Regions from separate parts of the Arthrobacter sp. K4-10C genome, predicted to be linked through region 1. Evidence: riboswitches for the same ligand, from Rfam matches in the RefSeq annotation. Region 1 holds a riboswitch; the other holds the start of a gene.
The links. A riboswitch is a leader RNA that binds a small molecule or an ion and turns the genes downstream of it on or off. The one in region 1 is predicted to bind S-adenosylmethionine.
Positions count from the first base shown of each region.

Region 2: linked by a shared signal. The riboswitch ahead of AC5RUU_RS03730 (bifunctional o-acetylhomoserine/o-acetylserine sulfhydrylase) and the one ahead of AC5RUU_RS14375 (aminotransferase class V-fold PLP-dependent enzyme) in region 1 are both predicted to bind S-adenosylmethionine.

Region 1 covers NZ_JBNHFI010000009.1:205,132-209,255, forward strand. The annotation lists gene rsgA (ribosome small subunit-dependent GTPase A) at 1-361, shown strand, start outside; gene hisN (histidinol-phosphatase) at 410-1,222, shown strand; SAM riboswitch class IV at 1,384-1,497, shown strand; gene AC5RUU_RS14375 (aminotransferase class V-fold PLP-dependent enzyme) at 1,536-2,954, shown strand; gene AC5RUU_RS14380 (class I SAM-dependent methyltransferase) at 3,023-3,781, shown strand; gene AC5RUU_RS14385 (metal-dependent transcriptional regulator) at 3,825-4,124, shown strand, end outside.
Region 2 covers NZ_JBNHFI010000002.1:236,495-240,618, forward strand. The annotation lists gene AC5RUU_RS03720 (CPBP family intramembrane glutamic endopeptidase) at 1-320, shown strand, start outside; gene AC5RUU_RS03725 (VOC family protein) at 551-1,189, opposite strand; SAM riboswitch class IV at 1,355-1,471, shown strand; gene AC5RUU_RS03730 (bifunctional o-acetylhomoserine/o-acetylserine sulfhydrylase) at 1,515-2,840, shown strand; SAM riboswitch class IV at 2,962-3,078, shown strand; gene metX (homoserine O-acetyltransferase MetX) at 3,091-4,124, shown strand, end outside.

The sequences.
Region 1 (4,124 bases):
AGTAAACGCGGTAACGGGCAGGGGCCGGCACACGTCGTCGTCGGCACTGGCCCTGCGGCTGGCAGACGCACCGGCGGGCAGCTGGATCATCGACACCCCGGGAATCCGTTCCTTCGGCCTGGCGCACGTGGACCCGGACCGGATCCTGCGGTCCTTTCCTGACCTCGCCCCGGGCACCGACGCCTGTGAACGCGGCTGCAAGCACACGGCAAGCGCAGTGGACTGCGGCCTGGATGCCTGGGTGGCCGCCGGCCATGCCGGCCCCACCGGCGAGGCACGGCTGGCGTCCCTGCGCCGGCTCCTCGGAGCGGATCCACGGGAGGAAGCGCAGGAGGCAAAGGAGCTCGGCAGCGTCAACTGACGAAGCCGATCTCCCAGCAGAACCGCCTGCAGACGGTAGTTTGGAACCATGATCCAACCCGCTTCGAGCTACAACGATGACCTGCGCCTGGCCCATGTCCTGGCCGACTCCGTGGATGACCAGACCATGAGCCGCTTCAAGGCACTGGACCTCCACGTGGAGACCAAGCCCGACCTGACGCCGGTCACGGACGCGGACAAGGCCGCCGAAGAAGCCATCCGCGGCCAGCTCTCGCGTTCCCGGCCACGGGATGCAGTACTTGGTGAGGAATTCGGCAGCACCGGCCACGGCTCGCGCCGGTGGATCATCGACCCCATCGACGGGACCAAGAACTTTGTCCGCGGCGTGCCGGTCTGGGCCACCTTGATCGCCCTCGTTGATGAGGGCGAGCCGGTGGTCGGCGTGGTCAGTGCCCCTGCCTTGGGCAAGCGCTGGTGGGCCGCCAAGGGAATGGGCGCCTACATGGGCCGTTCCCTTGCCGCCGCCACCCGGCTCCGGGTCTCCAATGTTTCCAGCCTGTCCGACGCTTCCCTGTCCTACTCGAGCCTGGGCGGCTGGAAGGAACGCGGAAACCTGGACGAGTTCCTGGGCCTCACCGAGGAGGTCTGGCGGACCCGCGCCTACGGTGACTTCTGGTCCTACTGCATGGTGGCGGAGGGCTCGGTGGACATCGCCTGCGAACCGGAGCTCAACCTCTACGACATGGCGGCCCTGGTGCCGATCGTGGTGGAGGCGGGCGGGCGCTTCACCTCGCTGGAAGGCGAAGACGGCCCGTTCGGTGGAAACGCCCTGGCCACCAACTCGATCCTGCACTCCGAGGTGCTGCAGCGGCTGAACCCCGGGCTGGACGACCTGCTCTAGCTCCTGCTCAACCGAACATTCGACGGCGAACGTCTCCGAAAAGGGGCGTCCGCCGTCGTATTCTTCGACGGAACGCCGCTTTTTCCAGCCGCGCGTAACAAATGCCTTAACAATTGCACCGGCTTCAATCCTGGCCGCCCCATGTTTTACGCTCTTAACCAGGTCACGAGTGCCAGCGCAAAACCCCGGTTTGCTGGCCGGCAACCCTCCATTCGCGGTGGGGTGCCCCGGGTGACGACCAGGCCGGTCCGGAGCGGATGCGGCAAGCGCGGATTCCACTGATACCGGAGTCCTGTTTTGAAGTGAGGTCTCTGTGACAACTGCCACCGTCTCCCCCAACGCCGCAATTACCGCCGATTCTGTATTCGATGAGCGCCGGGCCGTGGCAGGCCGTCCCTTGGCCGCTGTCACGGGCGCGGAAATCCAGGCGCCGCTGATTTCCGGCGGCCACGTCCGCTATGCCAACCTCGACTACGGAGCGTCGGCCCCGGCCCTCTCGGTGGTGTCCGCCTACCTCAACGAGATCCTGCCCTTCTACGCCAGCGTCCACCGCGGCGCCGGGTACGCATCGCAGATCAGCACGTCCGTGTACGAGAACGCCCGCAGCATTGTCCGCGACTTTGTGGGCGGCCGCCCGGACGACTCCGTCATCTTCACCCGGAACACCACGGACTCGCTCAACCTGCTGGCCGGGTGCCTGCCCCTCAGCGACGGCCGGCCCACGGGCGATGTCCTGTACCTCGACATCGAGCACCACGCCAACCTGCTGCCGTGGCAGGGCGTCCCCCACCGGAGCATTGTTGCCGCCGACACCATCACGGGAACCATTGAGGCAGTGCGCACCGAACTGGAACAGGGCGGCGTCAGCCTGCTGGCCATCACCGGCGCGTCCAACGTCACGGGTGAGATCCTCCCGATCCGGGTCCTGGCAACGCTCGCCCACCAGCACGGCGCCCGCATCGTGGTGGACGCGGCGCAGCTGGCGCCACACCGGCGCGTTGACATCAGCGCGGACGACGTGGACTACATCGCCTTCTCCGGCCACAAGCTGTACGCGCCGTTCGGGACGGGCGTCCTGGTGGGGCGTCCGGACTGGCTCGACGCCGGGATCCCCCACCTTGCCGGCGGCGGCGCCGTCAAGGAAGCCAGGCTCGACGGCGTCAGCTGGGCCACGGGCCCGGCCCGCCACGAGGGCGGCTCCCCCAACGTCCTGGGCGCAGCCACCCTGGCCCGCGCCACGCAGGTGATCGCCGGGCTGGACCAGGACCGCTGGCACGCCCACGAGTCCGCCATCCGCTCCTTCCTGGTTGAGGGCCTGCAGAAGATCGACGGCGTAACCGTCCACCAGATCTTCAAGGACACCAACGCGGACACAGACACCATTGGCGTGGTCAACTTTTCCGTTGAGGGCTACGACGCCGGCCTCGTTGCAGCGTACCTGTCGGCTGAGCACGGCGTGGGGCTCCGGGACGGGCGTTTCTGTGCCCATCCCCTGCTGAAACGGCTGGGCCTGCCCTCGGGCTCGCTCCGTGCCAGCTTCGGTGTCGGTTCCCGTCTTGAAGACGCGGAGCGGCTCCTGGCCGGCATCGCCAAGCTCCGCCGTGAGGGGCTGGGCTGGGACTACGTGGTGGACGAGGGCCGCTGGGTTCCCGCGCATGACACCCGCACGTACCCGCACTGGGCTCCCAACACGCCCGGCACCGCCGGTGCCGCGCCCTGCATCGACGGCTGATCCGTCCCGTCACGGCGATGCGGTAAATTCGGAAGTTACCGCAGGGCATTGACTGAAGGAGGCCGCACGTGGTTCGGGGTGGCCCCAAGCTTGATCACGGGCGGCGCCGGGAGCTGGGCAAAAGCTTCCAGCACGGCGGCAAGCATTACCAGCGTGTGCGGCCCGGTTATCCTGCGGAATCTGTGGACTGGCTCCTTCCTGCGGGGGCACGCGACGCGCTGGATGCCGGTGCGGGCACCGGCAAGTTCACCGAATTGCTGCTGGACCGCGGCTTGGCCGTCACCGCCGTCGATCCGTCTGCGGACATGCTCGACCAGCTGAAGGTGCACTGCCCGGACGCCACTGCTGTCCTGGGAAGCGCTGAGGCGACGGGCCTGCCGTCGTCCGCCTTCGACGTCGTAACGGTTGCCCAGGCGTGGCACTGGTGCGACGCGCTGGCGGCAAGCACCGAACTGGCACGCGTCTTGCGCCCGCACGGCACGCTGGGGCTTGTCTGGAACCAGCTGGACACCACCGTGCCCTGGGTACACCGGCTCTCCCGGATCATGCATGCCGGAGACGTCTATAAACCGGAGCACCGGCCTCTTGTGGGTCCGGAGTTCGGGCAGCTGCAAGGCCATGTGACGCATTGGCAAGACAACGTCAGCACCAGCGACCTGATCGAACTCACCAAATCGCGAAGCTACTACCTGCGTTCAGGCGAGGACACCCGGGCCAAGGTCCTCGCGAATCTTGACTGGTACCTGCACCAGCATCTGGGGCACGCCTTGGACGAGGAGATCAAGCTGCCCTACCTGACGTTGTCCTGGCGGGCACTCAAAGCATGACCGGTTCCGCCGCGCTGCAGGGGCACCCGGTAGGCTTGGTTTTGTGAAGACCAGCGCGCCCTCCTCCTCCATCGAGGACTACGTCAAGGTCATCTATTCATTCACTGAATGGCAGGACAAACCCATCACGTCCTCCCAACTGGCACAGCGGCTGGGGGTCGCCAACTCCTCCGTGTCGGAAATGGTCCGCAAGCTGAAGGACCAGGGCCTTGTTGACCATAAGCCGTACAGCGCCATCACGCTCACCGATGCAGGCCTGCGGCTAGCCCTGGCCATGGTCCGGCGCCACCGCCTGATTGAGACCTACCTGGTCCAGCAGCTCGGCTACAGCTGGGATGAAGTC
Region 2 (4,124 bases), on a different contig from region 1:
CGGTGCCGGTCCTGATCCTGTCCGCCCTTCGGCATGCCGTGGTGGAGGAAGTCATAGTGGTGGGCTACCTGATGAACCGCTTCGGAAAGTTCGGCTGGAGCGTCCCGCTGTCCATTGCCGCCAGTTCACTGCTCCGCGGCACGTACCACCTGTACCAGGGCTTTGGTCCCTTCATCGGCAACGTGGTCATGGGTGTGGTGTTCGCGTGGCTGTACACCCGGACCAAGCGCGTCATGCCGCTGGTGATTGCGCACGCGCTGCTGGACATTGTGGCCTTCGTCGGTTTCAGTCTCTTCGGCAAGGCCGTGGGACTGGGATAGCGGCCCAGCTACGGAGCAGTGCCCAATCGGTAAGCGCCCGGTCCGCGTCCGGGCCGGGAGGAAACACGAAAGGCTTTGCTTAGGTCCGCGCGGGTACTGCCCCGAAGGCATCTGCCCCTGGAAAGACAACTGCCCTCAAACAGATTCGGCCGCCGTCAGCGGGTGACGCCGTTGTCACGCACTGATGGCGGCCGAAGCTCCGAGGGCCTTTGCGCCCGGTCTGGAAGCGGTCAGATGGTGACAGCTCCGTTGGCGGTTTCAAAGGTCACCGACAGAATGCCGGGCGTACCATGCGGGGCAACCCACTCGACAGCAACATCCTCCAGCGGCTTCTCCACCGGCTCACCCAGCCACTCGGTAACCCGGGAGGCTGAGCCGGCGATGGTCAGGCAGCTCATCTTGATGTTGCTCTCGTAGGCGTTGGACGGGTGCAGCGAGGGATCGCCTTCCCACTTCAGCATGTAGGGCACCTGGGGATCGGCAATGAGGCCCAGGATTCCGATCTGCTTCCAGACCAGTTCACGGCCGTCCGGGAACTTGCGGTTGCCGTTGACCGCAGCCCGGCCCAGGCGTTCCTCGAACGGGGCAAGGTCGTCCACTTCGACGCACCAGCCCATCCAACCGCCGCCCGCCGCGGAGCGGGCACGCACGGCCTGTCCGAACGGAGCCTTGTCCGACGCGGGGTGGTCCAGGACCTCCACGACCTCAAGGTACTTGTGGCCCGCGAGCGGGATGATCATATTCCGGGTTCCGAACCGGGGGTGTACCCCGCCCTTGACTGCCTCAACGCCGAGGGCAGAAGAAATACGTTCGGTTGTGGCCGCCAGGCCATCGTGTTCACAGGCGTAAGAGACGTGATCCATGCGCATGCCATCATCTTGGCACTTTGTGATCGGGCTCTCAGCTAAGGGTAGCCTTACTGGGATTTTCCGATTTCAGCCCATCAATACCAGCTCCGGACCTGGCAGGACCCGCGGGACCATGTTCGTCACAATCCTGTCCGCACGGCGGGACAGCTTCCTACACTGGGCTCAGGTCATGAGTGCCAGCAACCAGCCCCGGCTCGCTGGCCGGCAACCCTCCATCCGCGGTGGGGTGCCCCGGGTGAGGACCTGGCTGTCCGGCAATCGGCCGGATGGCAAGCGCGGCCCGTGGTGCTTCCAGCATGCCGGGCCCATGTCAAAGGAGCCTTGAATGTCCAACGGATGGTCCTTCGAAACCCGCCAGATCCACGTAGGCCAGGAGCCGGATGCCGCCACGGGTGCCCGGGCACTGCCCATCTACCAGTCCACGTCCTTCGTCTTTCCAAGCGCCGAGAGTGCCGCGAACCGTTTCGCCCTCGCGGAACTTGCCCCGATCTACACCCGCATCGGCAACCCCACGCAGGACGCCGTGGAGCAGAGGATCGCCAGCCTTGAAGGTGGCCTCGCCGCGCTTCTCCTCAGCTCCGGGCAGGCGGCGGAGACGTTCGCTGTCCTGAACATTGCGGAGGCCGGTGACCACATCGTTGCCAGCCCCAGCCTGTACGGCGGGACCTACAACCTGTTCGCCCACACCCTGAAGAAGTTCGGCATCTCGGTCACCTTCGTGGCGGACCCGGACAACCTGGACCACTGGCGCGAGGCAGTGCAGCCGAACACCAAGCTTTTCTTCGCCGAGGTGGTATCCAACCCGCGGCAGGACGTGCTGGACATTGAGGGCGTTTCCCGCACCGCCCACGAGGCGGGAGTGCCCCTGATCGTGGACAACACGCTGTCCACGCCGTACCTGATCCGGCCGCTGGAATGGGGAGCGGACATCGTGGTCCACTCGGCCACCAAGTACCTGGGCGGCCACGGTGCAGCCATTGCAGGTGTCATCGTCGACTCGGGCAAGTTCGACTTCAGCAAGGACCCGGAACGTTTCCCCGGCTTCAACACCCCCGACCCCACCTACAACGGCCTCGTGTATGGCCGCGACCTCGGCGAGGGCGGGGCCCTGGGCGCCAACCTGTCCTACATCCTCAAGGCCCGCGTCCAGCTCCTGAGGGACCTTGGTTCGGCGGTGTCGCCGTTCAACGCCTTCCTGATTGCGCAGGGCCTTGAGACCCTGAGCCTGCGCGTGGAACGTCACGTGGCCAACGCCGTCGAAGTTGCCCGCTGGCTGGAAGGACGTGACGACGTCGAATCCGTCGCCTACGCAGGGCTGCCCTCCAGCCCCTGGTACGAGCGCGGCCGCAAGTACGGGCCCCGGGGGACCGGCGCCATCGTCGCCTTCAACCTGGGTGGCGGGGCTGAGGCCGGTAAGCGGTTCGTGGACGCCCTGGAACTGCACTCGCACGTGGCCAACATCGGGGACGTCCGCTCCCTGGTCATCCACCCGGCATCCACCACGCACAGCCAGCTCTCCCAGGAACAGCAGGCGGTCGCCGGTGTGACCCCGGGACTTGTCCGACTCTCAGTGGGCCTGGAACACATCGACGATATCCTCGCTGACCTTGAGGCCGGCTTCCGTGCCGCCAAGGAGGCGCCGGGCGCCTGAGCCGGATGCTCCCGGGAGCACCATCCGACGGCGGGTGGCGGGCCGGTGCCGGCAAGCCGGGGAAGTCATAACCAGTCACACTCTTGGCCCGGGGCGGGTGGTGTTTCGTACACTCGAACCAGGTCATGAGTGCCAGTGACAGCCCCGGCTTGCTGGCCGGCAACCCTCCTTCCGCGGTGGGGTGCCCCGGGTGAAGACCTGGCCTGCCGGTCATACCGCCGGTGGGCAAGCGCGTAGAAGAGGTCTTGCCATGACGGTTACCGTCACCCGTACCACCGTTCCCGAACACGGAATCGTCCGCTACGCCTCCATCGGAGGACTGGAACTGGAAGCCGGCGGTTACCTGCCGGACGTCACCCTCGCCTATGAAACCTGGGGCACGCTCAATGCGGACGGCAGCAACGCAATCCTGGTTGAGCACGCCCTGACCGGCAGCACCCACGTCACGCGCGGCGACAGCGACGAGCCCGGCTGGTGGGAACAACTGGCCGGTCCCGGCGCCCCCGTTGATACGGACCGCTTCTTCGTGGTCTCCATCAACATCGTGGGCGGTTGCTACGGGTCCACGGGGCCGTCGTCGACCGCCCCGGACGGAACGCCGTGGGGTTCCCGTTTCCCCCTGGTGACGCTGCGGGACAGCACCGTGGCAGAGGCCCGGCTGGCAAACCAGCTCGGAATCGGCAGCTGGTACGCGGTCCTCGGCGGCTCGTTGGGGGGCGCCCGCGCACTGGAATGGGCTGTCACCTACCCGGAACGGGTGCAGCGCTGCGCCGTCATTTCCATCGGCGCCGCCAGCACGGCGGAACAGATCGCGTTCGCGCAGGCCCAGACCCTCGCCATCCGCCAGGACCCCAACTTCAACGGCGGCGACTATTACGGCGGACCCTTCCCGGAGGACGGCCTGGCCCTCGCACGCCGCATCGCCCATATCACGTACCGCTCCGCCGCCGAGCTGGAAGGCAGGTTCGGGCGGGCGCCCCAGGCTCCCGAATCACCACTGCAGGGCGAGTGCCTTGCAGGCCGCGGGCGGTACCAGGTAGAGAGCTACCTGGACCACCAGGGCAACAAACTGGTCAAGCGTTTTGATGCCAACAGCTACATCGCCATCACCGAGGCGCTCATGAGCCACGACGTGTGCCGGGGTCGTGGCACGCTGGCCGAAACACTTGCCCGCTCCGACGCCCGTTTCTTCATTGCGGCAGTTGACTCGGACCGGCTCTACTTTCCCTCGCAGTCACGCGAACTTGCCCGGGCGCTTCCAGGGGACGTGGACGTCCACCTCAT